3 regions of the Paenibacillus sp. P3E genome follow, and region 2 is predicted to be linked to each of the others. Evidence: riboswitches for the same ligand, from Rfam matches in the RefSeq annotation. Region 2 holds a riboswitch; each other region holds the start of a gene.
The links. Region 2 has a riboswitch for cyclic di-AMP ahead of A3842_RS05370 (APC family permease). Riboswitches for the same ligand answer to the same signal wherever they lie in the genome.
Positions count from the first base shown of each region.

Region 1: it holds a riboswitch for cyclic di-AMP, as region 2 does, so the genes downstream of both, A3842_RS19690 (NfeD family membrane protein) here and A3842_RS05370 (APC family permease) in region 2, are expected to answer to the same signal.
Region 3: it holds a riboswitch for cyclic di-AMP, as region 2 does, so the genes downstream of both, A3842_RS17510 (resuscitation-promoting factor) here and A3842_RS05370 (APC family permease) in region 2, are expected to answer to the same signal.

Region 1 covers NZ_LVWH01000178.1:49,369-53,909, reverse strand. The annotation lists gene A3842_RS19695 (flotillin family protein) at 56-1,477, opposite strand; gene A3842_RS19690 (NfeD family membrane protein) at 1,500-2,072, opposite strand; cyclic di-AMP (ydaO/yuaA leader) riboswitch at 2,218-2,404, opposite strand; partial or broken gene A3842_RS33910 (transposase) at 2,647-2,826, shown strand; gene A3842_RS33385 (InlB B-repeat-containing protein) at 3,007-4,541, opposite strand, start outside.
Region 2 covers NZ_LVWH01000036.1:2,264-6,804, forward strand. The annotation lists gene A3842_RS05360 (DsbA family protein) at 1-349, shown strand, start outside; gene A3842_RS05365 (disulfide oxidoreductase) at 349-780, shown strand; cyclic di-AMP (ydaO/yuaA leader) riboswitch at 1,009-1,168, shown strand; gene A3842_RS05370 (APC family permease) at 1,295-3,112, shown strand; gene A3842_RS05375 (ABC transporter ATP-binding protein) at 3,577-4,377, shown strand.
Region 3 covers NZ_LVWH01000172.1:11,030-15,570, reverse strand. The annotation lists gene rsmA (16S rRNA (adenine(1518)-N(6)/adenine(1519)-N(6))-dimethyltransferase RsmA) at 1-331, opposite strand, end outside; gene rnmV (ribonuclease M5) at 328-879, opposite strand; gene A3842_RS17510 (resuscitation-promoting factor) at 1,045-2,205, opposite strand; cyclic di-AMP (ydaO/yuaA leader) riboswitch at 2,496-2,724, opposite strand; gene A3842_RS17505 (TatD family hydrolase) at 2,923-3,693, opposite strand; gene A3842_RS17500 (HD domain-containing protein) at 3,748-4,541, opposite strand, start outside.

The DNA of each region.
Region 1 (4,541 bases), on a different contig from region 2:
CACCCCCGCTGTTTTACGAGTAGGAAGTATTATAGTATGGTATAACGCTATAGAATTACTGCTCTTTATTCCGGCCAAGCAGCCCGCTGAGCGCCTCTGTAAAATTCATGCCGGTAAGCGACTGGGTCAATTCAGGAACCTGAGCCATGATTTTAGCGATATCACCGGTGATTTTATTCACCCCGGATGAAGCTCCATCCTGTGAAATCACTGTAATCTTATCGACCTTGGCCAGCGGGGAAGCGATTTTTTCAGCCAGCTCTGGCAGAACTTTTAAGAATTCCACTGTGAGTGCGGCTTGCGTAAACTGTTTGTACGCTTCGGCTTTCTTCTCCAGTGCCCCTGCTTCCGCCGCTCCAGCCAGTTGAACAATTTCTGCGTTGGCTCTCCCTTTCGCCAGCTCTGCTTCCGCTGTTGCCAGCCCCCGTTTGGTCGTGGTGGCTGCCTCTGCTTCCGCCTCAAGAATCTGCCGCTGCTTGGCGGCTTCCGCTCTCATGATCGTAGCCTGGTTCTCCGCCTCAGCAGGCTTGATCACCGTTGCCTCCAGCTCCTTCTGTCTCAGCTCAACTTCGATTTCCCGGACGGTCCGGTTCGCCTCCGCTTCCATCTGCGTGATCTTGACCTGCTCGGTAACCAGCGACTGCTTGATTTTGTTCTGCTGTAATTCGTATGCAAGATCCGCCTGTGCTTTCTTCACTTCAGTCTCCAGCTTAAAGTCCGCCTGCTTAATGTTCAATTCCTTCTCAAACTGAGATTCCTTGGCGCGGGCGGCAGTTCCTGCTTCAATGGTGGCCTGATGCGCATTAGCTTTGGCAATGGAGGATTCTTTCTCCGCCTCGGCTTGCTTGATCTGAATGTCGCGTTCCGCTTCCGCCTTGGCGATGCTGGCATCCCGCCGGATGCGCTCAATTTCCGGAACCCCCATATTGTCGATATATCCTTTGTCATCCGTAATTTTCTTAATGGTGAAGCTGACTACCTCAAGTCCCATCTTGTCGAGGTCTTCCGAGCAGGTCTCCCGCATCTTGCTGTTGATTTCGTCAGGAGTCTTGAGAATGGATTCCACTGTTAATTGTCCGATTAAGCCGCGCAAATGGCCTTCCACCGAATGCAGGATAATCGTCTCGCGGTCTTCTTCCGGCCGGTCGATAAACTGCTCACTGGCAGTCAGAATAGCGGTAGGATCGCTTTTTATCTTAATCTGAGCCACCGCCTCCAGGTTGAGCTTGATGCCTTGCTTGGAGAACATCGCCTGCGCCGGGATGACGTCGAAGCTCATCAGCATCATGGAGATGGTCTTATTGTTCTGGAAGCCGGGGATGACGAACGTCCCGCCGCCCTGGACCACTCTTTTTCCGCCAAGGCCGTAGACGATCATCGCCTGATTGGGCGGAACCTTTTTATAAGAGTTCACGATACTGAACAAGGCCAGCAGAATAACAACAACAATTGCCGCAATTACATACAGAATAACCATTTAGATTGACACTCCCCGTGAATTATAATTGATCGATATCCCTCTCGAAGAGGGTGACTGCCGCCATTCCTTTGTTCACCTTCAAAATAATAACCCTGTCGCCTTTATCAAGCTGCTGGCCGGATTCTGCCCGTACTCCAATGGAGCGCATGGTTCCGTGCAGTACATATTTCATTTCCCCGACCGCCCCATCCGCTGCAGGGATACTGATGTACCCGAGCTGCCCTGCCTGCTCGTAATCCAGTTCATTCATGCTGCTGTCATACCGGGTCATCACCCGGGCCAGCACCGCATACATCACACAGCCCAGAAGCAGAGCGAGCACGGTACAAATCAGCACCACTGCGAGCATCCTCATTTCGCTGAACCGGGCAAGCACGTAACCTGTACCGCCCCAGACTGTGACAAACACCATCAGAGGGAGTATGGGTACAAAGCCGGGTCCACCGGCATCGCCGCCGCCCGCATGCAGATGACCCGCCAGGCCATGCCCATGAAATCCGCCGCTGAGGAGGAGTATTAGTCCAACCCAGAAGCACACGATAAATACAGTAACGATAAGAATCCCCCCTTTGAAGCATTTATAATAGAGCATTTTAAATAACCCTTAATGTCTCTAATTATCGTTGTTATGAGATTTCTAGTTCCTTGTACAGACTGCCTTTCCTTCCTGCACACACAACAAAAAGACCACAGAAGCGGCAGGGCTCTCCGTGGTCGGTTAATCGATCATGGCGCTCATCCTCTCTCTTCGAGGCTTACGGGGTTAGCTGACGGATTCGGGCAGCGAGATTGCCCTACCCTGCCACAGCGGCTTTTCAGCACGCAGCAGGGATTCACCCCGGGTGAGCGGCAGCTGACTGTGCAAAAGCCGCATTCACCATTGGTTCCCCCGTTCCCAATTACGGAATTCAGCCATATGAGAACAGTTAACTTACATTCGGTTGTTGATTTGAATCTTACGCCTGTGGGCATTTATTGTAAAACGTCCGGGATGACAAAAGAAGCCAAAAACGCCTCCCCTCCGCGAATGAAGGCGCATTCTTTGGTTTCACTCTTATTCGGCCGATGATTTGCTCACTGTTGCTCCATTTCTCGCAAGCTGTCCCAATCGTCCAAAGCCAAGGCCGCACGCACTATAAACCTTAGGCGCTTACGGTGTTGGCAGCAGCCGGGAAATTCTACGGAGTGAGAAAGGTTACGCTTGGCCGTGCGTCGAATGACGGAACCGGAAAGTGTATTTGGACAACTGCAACCGGGGCTTCCGGCGATTTCTACTTCGCGGCATGGAGAAAGTGACGCTTGAGGTAGGATGGCTTTCCCTTACTCATAATCTGCTAAAGCAAGCCACCCATGACCAAAAAACAGAGCAGCGATCCTTCAATAACAGGAGAATCGCTGCTCTGCTCACTTTTTGTGGTTTTAAGAATGAAGAGAACTGCCTTCCGCCATAGAAAATCCACTTTTGGGTTGCCCCTTTTGTCAACAGCCCCAAATTACACTTGTCCCTTTTTTTCGGAGAACCGGCATTAGTTAAGTGAATCCAACAGCGTCTTCAATTGCGGGTTGAGCTTCAGCGCATTCAGGATGATCTGCAGAGCTTCTGCGCGTGTGGCGTTGCTCTTAGCATCAAATTTCCCATCTGCTTTGCCGTTTATGATACCAGCTTGTGCTTCAGCTTTGATCTCGTTTGCTGCATAGGAACCCTTCAGGTCATTGAAATTGCCTTTGGTGGTATCCTTCGTTACGTTGTTAAGGTTTAAGATGCGGGACAAAAGGACAACCATTTCCTCGCGGGTGATTGTTTTATCTGGCTTGAACGTAACATCCTCGTAGCCGCTGATAACCCCTGCCTCTGCAAGCTTCTCGATGGCGCCTTTCGCCCAGTGACTGCCAACGTCCTTAAATGCAACACCAGTATTGTTGCCGCTTTTGATATCGAATACCCGACTCAGAATCACTGCAAATTCAGCGCGCGTGATCTCACCATCCGGCTTGAACGTACCATCGTTGTAACCTTCAATCACATGGAGCTTTACGAAAGTATCGATAGTTTTTTCGGCCCAGTGCCCTTTCGTATCAGCAAATTCAACCTTAACATTAGAATTCTTAGCTTCCTCTACCTTGGACTCGAAAGCATTAACTAAGTTTATTACATTAACAATGCCGCTATTGAATACATCAACCGCTGGTTTCGTAGGTCCAGGTGTCACTGTTGGCGTTATACTGTCCGCCAGCGGACCACCCGGTGATGGTAGCCTTGATACATCCTCCCGATTCACAGTTACCATATACGTATTGCCAGTACCGTCTGGGGCCATTACGCTAATCTGAATCAGGTTCGCGCCCACCTGTAAGTTGTTAGCTCTATAGGTATACATATTGCCCGTTAGGGAACTGTACACGGCTCCCGAAACGGTAAACGTCGCATGGGAATCCGCTGTGGTAAAAGAAAGATTGCTGCTTGAAACCGAATTAGCTACATCATTCACGTTATATTTCAGAGTTGCTGCTGTAAATGCTGGTGTCAATGTCCCCTGATCCACTGACAAGCTGGACAACTGCGCATTTGATGACGTCCACTTGGCATAGAGGGTGGCATTCGCCGTTCCCATGCTGAAGGTGGCATTCGCCAAGTAGTCGGTGCCGCTTCCGTCCGCCTTTGTGTTCCAGCCTGCGAACGTATACCCTGTCTTCACCAGCGTTCCAGTGTTCCCCAGCACCGTCACCATGTTCCCCTGCTGATAGCTGTTGCTGTCGGTCGGAACCGTACCGCTGGTGTTGCCGTTGCCGTTATACGTTACGGTGAAGGCCGGATTGACTGTCCACTTGGCATAGAGGGTAGCATTCGCCGAGCCCATGCTGAAGGTGGCATTCGTCGCGTAGTCGGTGCCGCTTCCGTCCGCCTTTGTGTTCCAGCCTGCGAACGTATAGCCCGACTTCACTAGCGCTCCAGTGTTCCCCAGCACCGTCACGGTGTTCCCCTGCTGGTAGCTGTTGCTGTCGGTCGGAACCGTACCACCGGTGTTGCCGTTTCCGTTATACGTTACGGTGAAGGTCGGAT
Region 2 (4,541 bases):
CCTGGCAGCCCTGTCTGTATACCATCAGAACAGTGAAGCTTTTTGGACGTATTACGATGCGATTTATGCCAATCAAGGGGATGAAAAAGCAGAATGGGCTACAGAGGAATTCCTGGTGAATCTGGCTGAGAAACAAAAGCTGCCAATCGATCTGGATCTGTTGCGTAAGGATATCAAGGAGAAGACCTATGAGAGTGAGCTGCAACGTGATATCAGTCTTGCCAAGGCTTCAGGAGTTACTTCCACACCTACTGTATTTATCAATGGACACAAAGTAGATGAGCCTTTCAAAATGGAAGCCATTAAGGCACAGATTAAGTCCGCGTCCGAAGCAGTGAAGGCCGAGTGATGAAGTTCTCTATGTTCTGCAGACGCCACTGTCTCTATCTGGCCTGGTTTGTATCTGTTATTGCAGTAGCGGGAAGCTTATATCTAAGTGAAGTGCTGAAATATGAGCCTTGCAAGCTATGCTGGTTCCAGCGTATCTTCATGTATCCGCAGCTGATTCTCCTGGGAGTAGCTACATACCGGAATGACAAAAAAATTATTCCCTATGTACTTCCATTAAGTCTTATTGGGGGCAGTATTTCTATTTATCATTATGCTGAGCAGAAGATTCCCGCACTTAGCAAGGTGCTCCCGTGTACAATTGGCGTACCCTGTAATAAAGATTATCTGAATTTTTTTGGGTTCATTACGATTCCACTGCTTGCGCTGATCGCCTTTGCTCTAATCACGATTTTGCTCTGGACCGGACGTAAAGAGGACACAGTAGAGTAGCTGAAGCCACTGCAGAATTTAGAGCACAAATCATTCCTGAAATTTCAGACACAAATGAGGTTCAAAACCCTGAAAAAACACGTGATGACGGGATAATCGCAGAGAATGAAAGATCGCGTTATCTCTCATCTTGGTTTTGCGTAAATTGGATGTTTTTTCATTCTTTTTTCATTTTTTTCACCGCTTTACGGAAGACGTATTGTAGACTATCATTAGACCTTGTGAGAAGTTGAATATGCGCTGAATTTTCCGTATGGAAAAACGGGGGAACCAACATTGGCCTAAGCGCCAAAGGGGTGAATCGGGAACGGTCCGGAAGGGCTGCAACCGTAGGGCTACCACAGCCCGAATCCGCCAGCTAACCTCGTAAGCAATGGTGGGATAATGACGATGCGTAAGCATGCGGATCATTTCCGTATGCTTATTTTTGTGCCTGCATTTATGAAATCCACCAATGAAAACAGCGCACGGTATTACCGTTTCAACGTAAGCAAAGAGAGGAACTGTTATTACAATGGTAAGCAAGGTAAAACGACTATTGATCGGGCGTCCGATGAAGTCGAACGAACTAGATCATGAAAAGTTATCCAAGGTGAAAGCACTGGCTGTCCTGTCTTCTGATGCGCTATCGTCTGTAGCCTACGGAACGGAACAAATCCTGATTGTACTGGTGGCCGCAGGCTTCACAGCCATCTGGTACTCATTGCCAATCGCATTAGCCGTATTGGGCTTGCTGGCTATTTTGATTTTATCCTATCGTCAGACCATCTTTGCTTATCCGCAGGGCGGAGGCGCGTATATCGTAGCCAAGAGCAACCTCGGGGTTCCTACCGGACTCCTTGCTGGCGGATCGCTCCTGGTAGATTATATTCTGACCGTAGCGGTTAGTGCATCAGCGGGTACGGATGCGATCACATCCGCTTTTCCAAATCTTCATAATCATAGTGTGTTAATCGCCGTAACCGTTATTCTGCTCTTGACTATTGTCAATCTGCGGGGCGTTACGGAATCTGCATCTTTCATTGCAATTCCTGTGTATTTATTCGTGGTATCGATCTTCGTGTTGATCATTGCAGGGGTATTCAAATATGCTACTGGCGGAGCCCATGCTAATGTCCCTGAGATTGGGGCAGCGGTATCGAATGTAAGTTTGTTTTTACTGCTTAAGGCTTTCAGCTCCGGCTGTTCGGCTCTGACAGGGGTAGAGGCTGTATCGAACGCCATTCCAAACTTCAAGGCGCCTGCGGAGAAAAATGCAGCCAAGACTTTGATGTTGATGGGAATTATCCTGGGAAGTATGTTTACCGGAATCACACTGCTTGCCTACTGGTACGGAATTACACCGGATACCAAAGCCACGGTTGTATCCCAAATTGCTGAATCTACTTTTGGACGTGGCGGTTTGTACTTTTTCATTCAAGGGATTACAGCTGTGATTCTGTTCCTGGCGGCCAATACAGCTTATTCCGCTTTCCCGCTGCTGGCGTTTATGTTCGCCAAAGACAAGTACCTGCCCCATGCATTTATGGTCCGCGGTGACCGCCTGGGCTTCTCAAATGGTATTATCTTTCTAGGTGTATTATCAGCCCTTCTTGTGGCTGCTTTTCATGGAAATACCGAAAGTCTGATTCCTTTGTACGCGGTGGGTGTATTTATTCCGTTTACGCTGTCCCAGCTTGGGATGATGGTGCACTGGTATAAAACCAAACCTAAAGGCTGGCAGAATAAATTTACCGTGAATACGGTGGGGATGCTAACTACTCTGACGATTACTCTGATCTTCATTATTACGAAGTTCTCCAGTGTCTGGATGGCTTTTATCTTCCTGCCCGTTGTAATGTTCGTATTCCACCGTATACACCGCCATTACCTCAATACCGCCGATCAGCTGCGTATTTGTCCGGCAACGGATAAACCCTGCATCAAAGGAAGCACCGTGGTTGTTCCTGTCTCGGGTGTGACACGAGCTGTACTGCATTCGATCAGCTATGCCAAGTCCTTAACGGATAATGTGGTGGCCGTCTATGTTGGGTTCGATGAAGAAGAAATTAACAAAATGGAACAAAAGTGGGAGGAATGGAATCCGGGAGTGCGCTTGATTGTTCTACGTTCCCGCTACCGCAGTATTCTGCGCCCACTGGTCAAATTTATTGAAACAGTCGAGTGGAAGACCGCTTCAACCGATCATATTACAGTACTTATTCCACAGTTCGTTACCAAGCATTGGTGGCAGGCAGTTCTGCATAATCAGACCAGCTTGTTCATTCGTTCTTATCTGATGAATCAAAAAGATATCGTAGTAGCAACAGTGCCTTATCATTTGCACAAATAAGATGAATTTCATAGCACGGCAGTTTCCGGATATTTCGGGAGCTGCCTTTTTTCATGGTATTATTAGGAATAATCAGAACAGTTCAAGGGGAGATTTTTATGGCAATCTATTTCATAATCTATCATATTCTGAAAGGATTAGAATGGACGAACAAAAGCAGGAAGGCATTTCCGGCATCTTATACTAGTATTCATAAAGTAGAGTATTGCAGTGAGACATGGGAAATTTCTCTGGAAAACTTAACAGAGCATCTGTGAAGAAGAACGGGTACTGCAAAAAGAAAATATTTTTATTGACATAGAGAATGAGAATCAATATCATTTAATGAGGCGCGGCGAAGATATACAACCCTCTGAAGCAATTAGATTCTACATATACAGGATTTTATAAATCTACGGTGCTAATTTGCTCTACCTGAGAGAAGAGATCCCTGTGAAACCATAAAACTTTAGGGAGTGAAGATAATGTCGGATCGATTGAACACAGATCAGTTAAGTATTGGGTATGCGGAGGCATTGATTGTCAAAGGACTGAACCTGTCTCTTCCAACAGGGAAAATCACTGCGCTAGTAGGGGCAAACGGCTCAGGGAAATCTACCATTCTCAAGACGATGGCACGTATCATGAAGCCTAAGAGCGGCAGCGTGATGTTGGACGGCAAGTCGATTCATAACCTGTCTACCAAAGAAGTAGCCCGGCAACTGGCGATCCTGCCGCAGAATCCCACTGCACCAGACGGACTTACGGTATCTGAGCTGGTGAGCTATGGGCGTTATCCACATCAGAAGGGCTTTGGTACGCTTACTTCTGAGGACCGCAGCATTATCGCAAATGCGATCTCGGTAACGGGTATGGAAGAGTTCCACGACCGCCCAATTGACCGTCTATCCGGAGGACAACGCCAGCGGGCTTGGATTGCAATGGCTCTGGCGCAACAGACCGATATTCTTTTCCTGGACGAGCCGACAACTTTTCTTGATATGGCTCACCAGCTGGAGGTTCTACAACTGCTGCAGAAGCTTAATCAGGAAGAAGGGCGCACCATAATTATGGTGGTGCATGATCTGAATCATGCCTCCCGTTATGCCCAGCATATGGTAGCAATCAAATCCGGGAATGTGATTAGTGAAGGGGCACCGGCTGAGGTAATGACGCCAACTGTACTGCGTGAAGTATTCGGGATTGAAGCGGATATTGTCCCTGATCCACGGACAGGAGTGCCACTCTGTCTGCCTTATGAATTGGCAGCATACAAAGCGGTGTGAATTCCTTAAGAACCAGCCTTCGCACAAGGTGAGGTTATAAACGTGAAATGTAACTCATAATGATTATATATGCAGCTGGCCACAGGCTCCCGTCATTGACAAGGGAGCCTGTTCGTTGTTAAAGTTGTGGTTGCCCTGGTTAAATCCCACCTTCCTTAATTGCA
Region 3 (4,541 bases), on a different contig from region 2:
GCAAATTCACTTTCAACACATCATCGTTCCGGATTTTGACATGCGGGTAAGAGGCAAGAACATCCCGAAGTATCGGGATCAGCCGCCGGTCAATCTCTACGGCTGTCACCACTCCAGCGGACATCGCCAGCCTCTCGGTCAAAGCGCCAATGCCTGGTCCAATCTCTAGTGCACCTGCTGCCTGATCCAGGCCTGCAGCATCTACAATCTTGTCCAGTATATTCTGGTCAATCAGAAAGTTCTGGCCCAAGCTTTTCTTAAACGAGAACCCGTAACGCTGGATAATTTCCTTAGTGCGTACCGGGGATGAGATATGATTGTTGCCACTCATGAGGTAATGCCTCCCTGATCAATTTGCGCGAGAGCATTTACAAATTCCTCTCGTGATATTCCAAACATCGCCAGACGCTTGTATAGCTGCTTGCCGTTACAGTAGCCGATCCCCAGCAAATTGCCCAACTCCATTCTCCGCTCCGCTGCCCGGGGATGCACCATCATCCCTGCAGCCATCAGATCCTCCAACCCAATCAGGGCCGGGGCGCCTTCAAAGGAAGTATGAACATGCTCAAGCGCGTGACGAATAGCCTCCGGAGAAGCATTTTCAACTCCGATGTCACCTTTGCGGGTAGCATCTTTTTCAGGAATGAACGCATGCTTGCAGCCTGGCACCTTGGAAGACACAATCTTCCGGATCCGTTCCCCGGCGTGATCAGGATCAGTTAGAATAATGACCCCTCTGCGCTCCATGGCCAGCGCAATCCTGGCGATCACTTTGCGGTCAACTGCTGAACCGCCTGTTTCAATGGTATCCGCATCTACAGCACGCTTAACCGCAACTGTATCGCTTTTACCTTCCACAACGATTAATTCCTTGATCATTTTACAAAACTCCTTACTCTGCAACGCAAAAAGAAGAGGATTCGCTCCCCTTCTTATTGGCTAAAGAATGTATAAGTGATGAGCGGCAGCTCTGTAATTCCGTAACAGTCTTAAGTGCTACCCTCACTATATCTTATAAAACGCTAATTTGCAAAAATCTGCTGCTTAATTCAGCTCTGGCTTCACAGGTCCAATCACATAAATCGTACGCGATTTACGGCCGAAGTTACGGGCATGGCTCAGTGAATCATAATAGACATCTACCTTGTTGCCTTTAATGGCACCGCCGGTATCCTCTGCACGGCGAAACCCAAGTCCCTCAATATACACCCACCAGCCAATAGGTATTACGTCTGGATCTACAGCGATGGTCCTACCTTCCGTTACGCGTGTGCCGGAAGCCGTACGGGTTCCAATACCAGGCTCTTCAGATGAATAAGCTGTCATGGATACATTTTTAATTACTTTTTTGTACTCGAAATCCATACCTGCCTTGCTGGCAACATTGTTGCTGTTCGCTCTGACTTTAGATGATTTAGTGGTAGTGGTTGAATTGGAAGTTGCAGTAGTAGCTACAGCAGCCTTGGGAAGTGCTTTGGTACCAATAGCAATGATCTTGTCTTTGGTAACCGCCTGTACTTCCTTGCCCACCATACGCATAGATGCCAGCTCGCCATCTTGATAGATTTTCTCAATATGCTGGACCATTACGCCGGGTTTGCCTGCTTGTGCAACTCTTACAGTTCCCTTGGTCAGGGAGGGGTCTGCGGTCTTAATTACTCGGAAAGGCAAATTCGTTGTCCGCTGTACCACTTGCTTGTTGATTCGGACAATTTTGATTTCCATGTCGGCAGAAACTGCAGTGTTGAGCGAAGGATAAATCTTATCGTAGCTTTCCAGGCTGACGCCCAGTTTGTCAATCGCCTGACCGATGGTATCCTCGGTCGTGTACAGCGTTTGGGTTGTTCCATCCGCAGTAAGCTTAAGGGCCTGCGCACGGTTGATTACGACGCGGTCGCCGTCTTTTATTTCATCACTAAGGCCAATGGATAAAGCATCATGCGGCTGAAGCGAAATTTGTTCCTTTGCCAGCACATCGCTGAGCAGCGCATCCCGCGTCTCCAGCGTTTGTACCTTTCCGTCTATTACTAAAGTTATTTCTTTAATGCTTTGACCGTGTACGTACAGCAGAATTACCAGCGCGATAACAATTGATGCCGCGCCTGCAAGCGAAAGTACGCGAGGATTCACTTGCTTCCACCGTAATGCGAAAGACCTGCTGGATGATTGCGAATCATGGGATACTTCTGGTTGGAATACGCCCATTCTCTCCATCCTCCTTACATAGCCCCGTCGTCCAAGTTGTATAGCAAAGGTGACTTTATCACTTCTGACGAAACTAGGTTTGAGATTGCACAGGATACGCCCGCATTGCTTTAGCGTTTCCTGCTCATGGATCGCCTGCTCGGCATAGCTACTCCAGACATCTGTTATATAACAGTATGCTGGGAACATCCGCATTATTCAAAAAACAAAAAAAGCCCAAAAGAGTTCACAGAGGACTCTTTCGTGGCTCTCCGGGTGTCAGAATACGCGGGAATGTTTATGCACGAGGTTTCCTCTCTTACTTGCGCTTACGGGGTTAGCTGTCGGGTTCGGGCATAAGAGAGACGCCCTATCTCAGGTCACCCGCTCACGGCGGTTGCCCTCAAATTCACCCCAAAGACCACGTGAAGAAATCAAATAAAGTCTGCGGCATTTCTATGTTGTACTCTATGTACGGACATGCGGCAGATCATTATTGGTTCCCCCGTTCTCCATACGGAGACTCAGCGAGACGATCCATGAAATTGTGACTGTCACAGTAACAACAGCTCACTTCACTGAAAAGATGATATCCTGTTTTGATGCATGTTGTAAAGCGCGATTCAACCACGTTTACGTAAAAAAATCATTAAAATATTGTAATAATCAGCCGTTTCTTTATTAAAAAAGTTTAATATATCGGCTATACTTCTTTTTTCACCTGTTTTTCTCCCGTTTTCAGACAATTCCAAATCGTTCCAGCGCGTTCGCATACGTAATTTCAGCCAATTCCTGTAAATCAATCCCTTTTATTTCCGCTGCCGCCTCGGCGACAAGCTTCACATGAGCACTCTCATTTCGCTTCCCGCGGAAGGGGTGAGGCGTCAGATATGGGGAGTCGGTTTCAATCAAAAGCCGGTCCATTGGAGTCTGAGCAAGCACCTCTTTAGGCACCCTGGCATTCTTGAAAGTCACAGGACCACCGAAGGATAAATGAAAGCCTAGATCAAGACACATTTTGGCCGTTTCCCAACTCCCAGAAAACGAGTGCATGACACCGCCAATTTCATTTGCCTTCTCCTCCCGCAAAATTCGTACCACATCCCCATGGGCATCACGATTATGAATACAGATAGGCATTTTTAGTTCCCGTGCCATACCAATCTGTTTGCGGAATACCTCATGCTGTACCTCTTTGGGTGAGGTATCCCAGTAGTAATCAAGTCCAATTTCTCCGATAGCCACCACCTTTTTATGGCTGCACAGAGAGGCGATCCAGTCCATATCCTCCTCTTTCATGTCAATGGCGTCAACGGGGTGCCAGCCAACTGCTGCATAAATATAATCATACGATTCTGCCAATTTCATTGTCGTTGGAATCGTTTCCCGGTTAAATCCGATGTTAATCATCTTGCTGACACCAGCCTCTAACGCGCGGGCAATAACCTGCTCACGGTCCTCGTCGAATTGCGGTGCATCCAGATGAGTATGTGTGTCGAATAAGCGCATGCTGTATCGTCCTTTCGGTCTTGTTTTCTATGATGAATTCCAGAAATTTTTGTATTATTTTGCAAAGATCTCAGCGATAGAGTCCGGCAGCTGTGTAAGCACATTTTGCAGCTTGTCCTGCGGAAAATAAAGGTGATACCGTCCGCGGTGAATGCCGCTGATTGAGCGGACTATATCCGATACTTCAGAGATCTCCCGCAATTTGTCATGCCGGTCCAGTAGCAAAATTTGTTTGCTGTCAAAGCCCTGCCCCGGACGGAAAACATCATAGGGGAGATCTGTCGGATAATCAATTTCCAGGTCGTAATCAGGAAGCAGCCCGGCACCGGCAAAACTGCGGCGGATTTCGTCAATCGTCTCCGAATCGAGATGGTCCATCTCCACATATTTATACAGTTTACGATGAATAAATCGGCTGCACAAGTCAGCTAACGTTTCATCGGATTCCAGCGTCCACTGCATAAAGGCAGTCTGGACCAAGGCTTCATCCAGCAGTAAATACTGTTCTACATTAATCTCACCACAAAATAAATCACGGAGTGGATTGATCATAAAGCGGAAGGAGTAGCCCTCCTGGAGAAGCTCTTTCGCCCTGCGGAAAATCTGGCGCAAAATAATCTCCGAACTGCGCGTAACCGGATGAAAGTATACCTGCCAATACATCTGGTACCGTGACATCAGATAATCCTCAATGGCATGCATGCCTGATTCCTTTACGACAACCCTCCCATTATAAGGACGCAGCATTCTTAAAATACGGTCAATATCGATGGTTCCATAGTTGACTCCGGTGTAGTAAGCATCCCGCAGCAAATAATCCATGCGATCCGCATCCAGAGGACCGGACA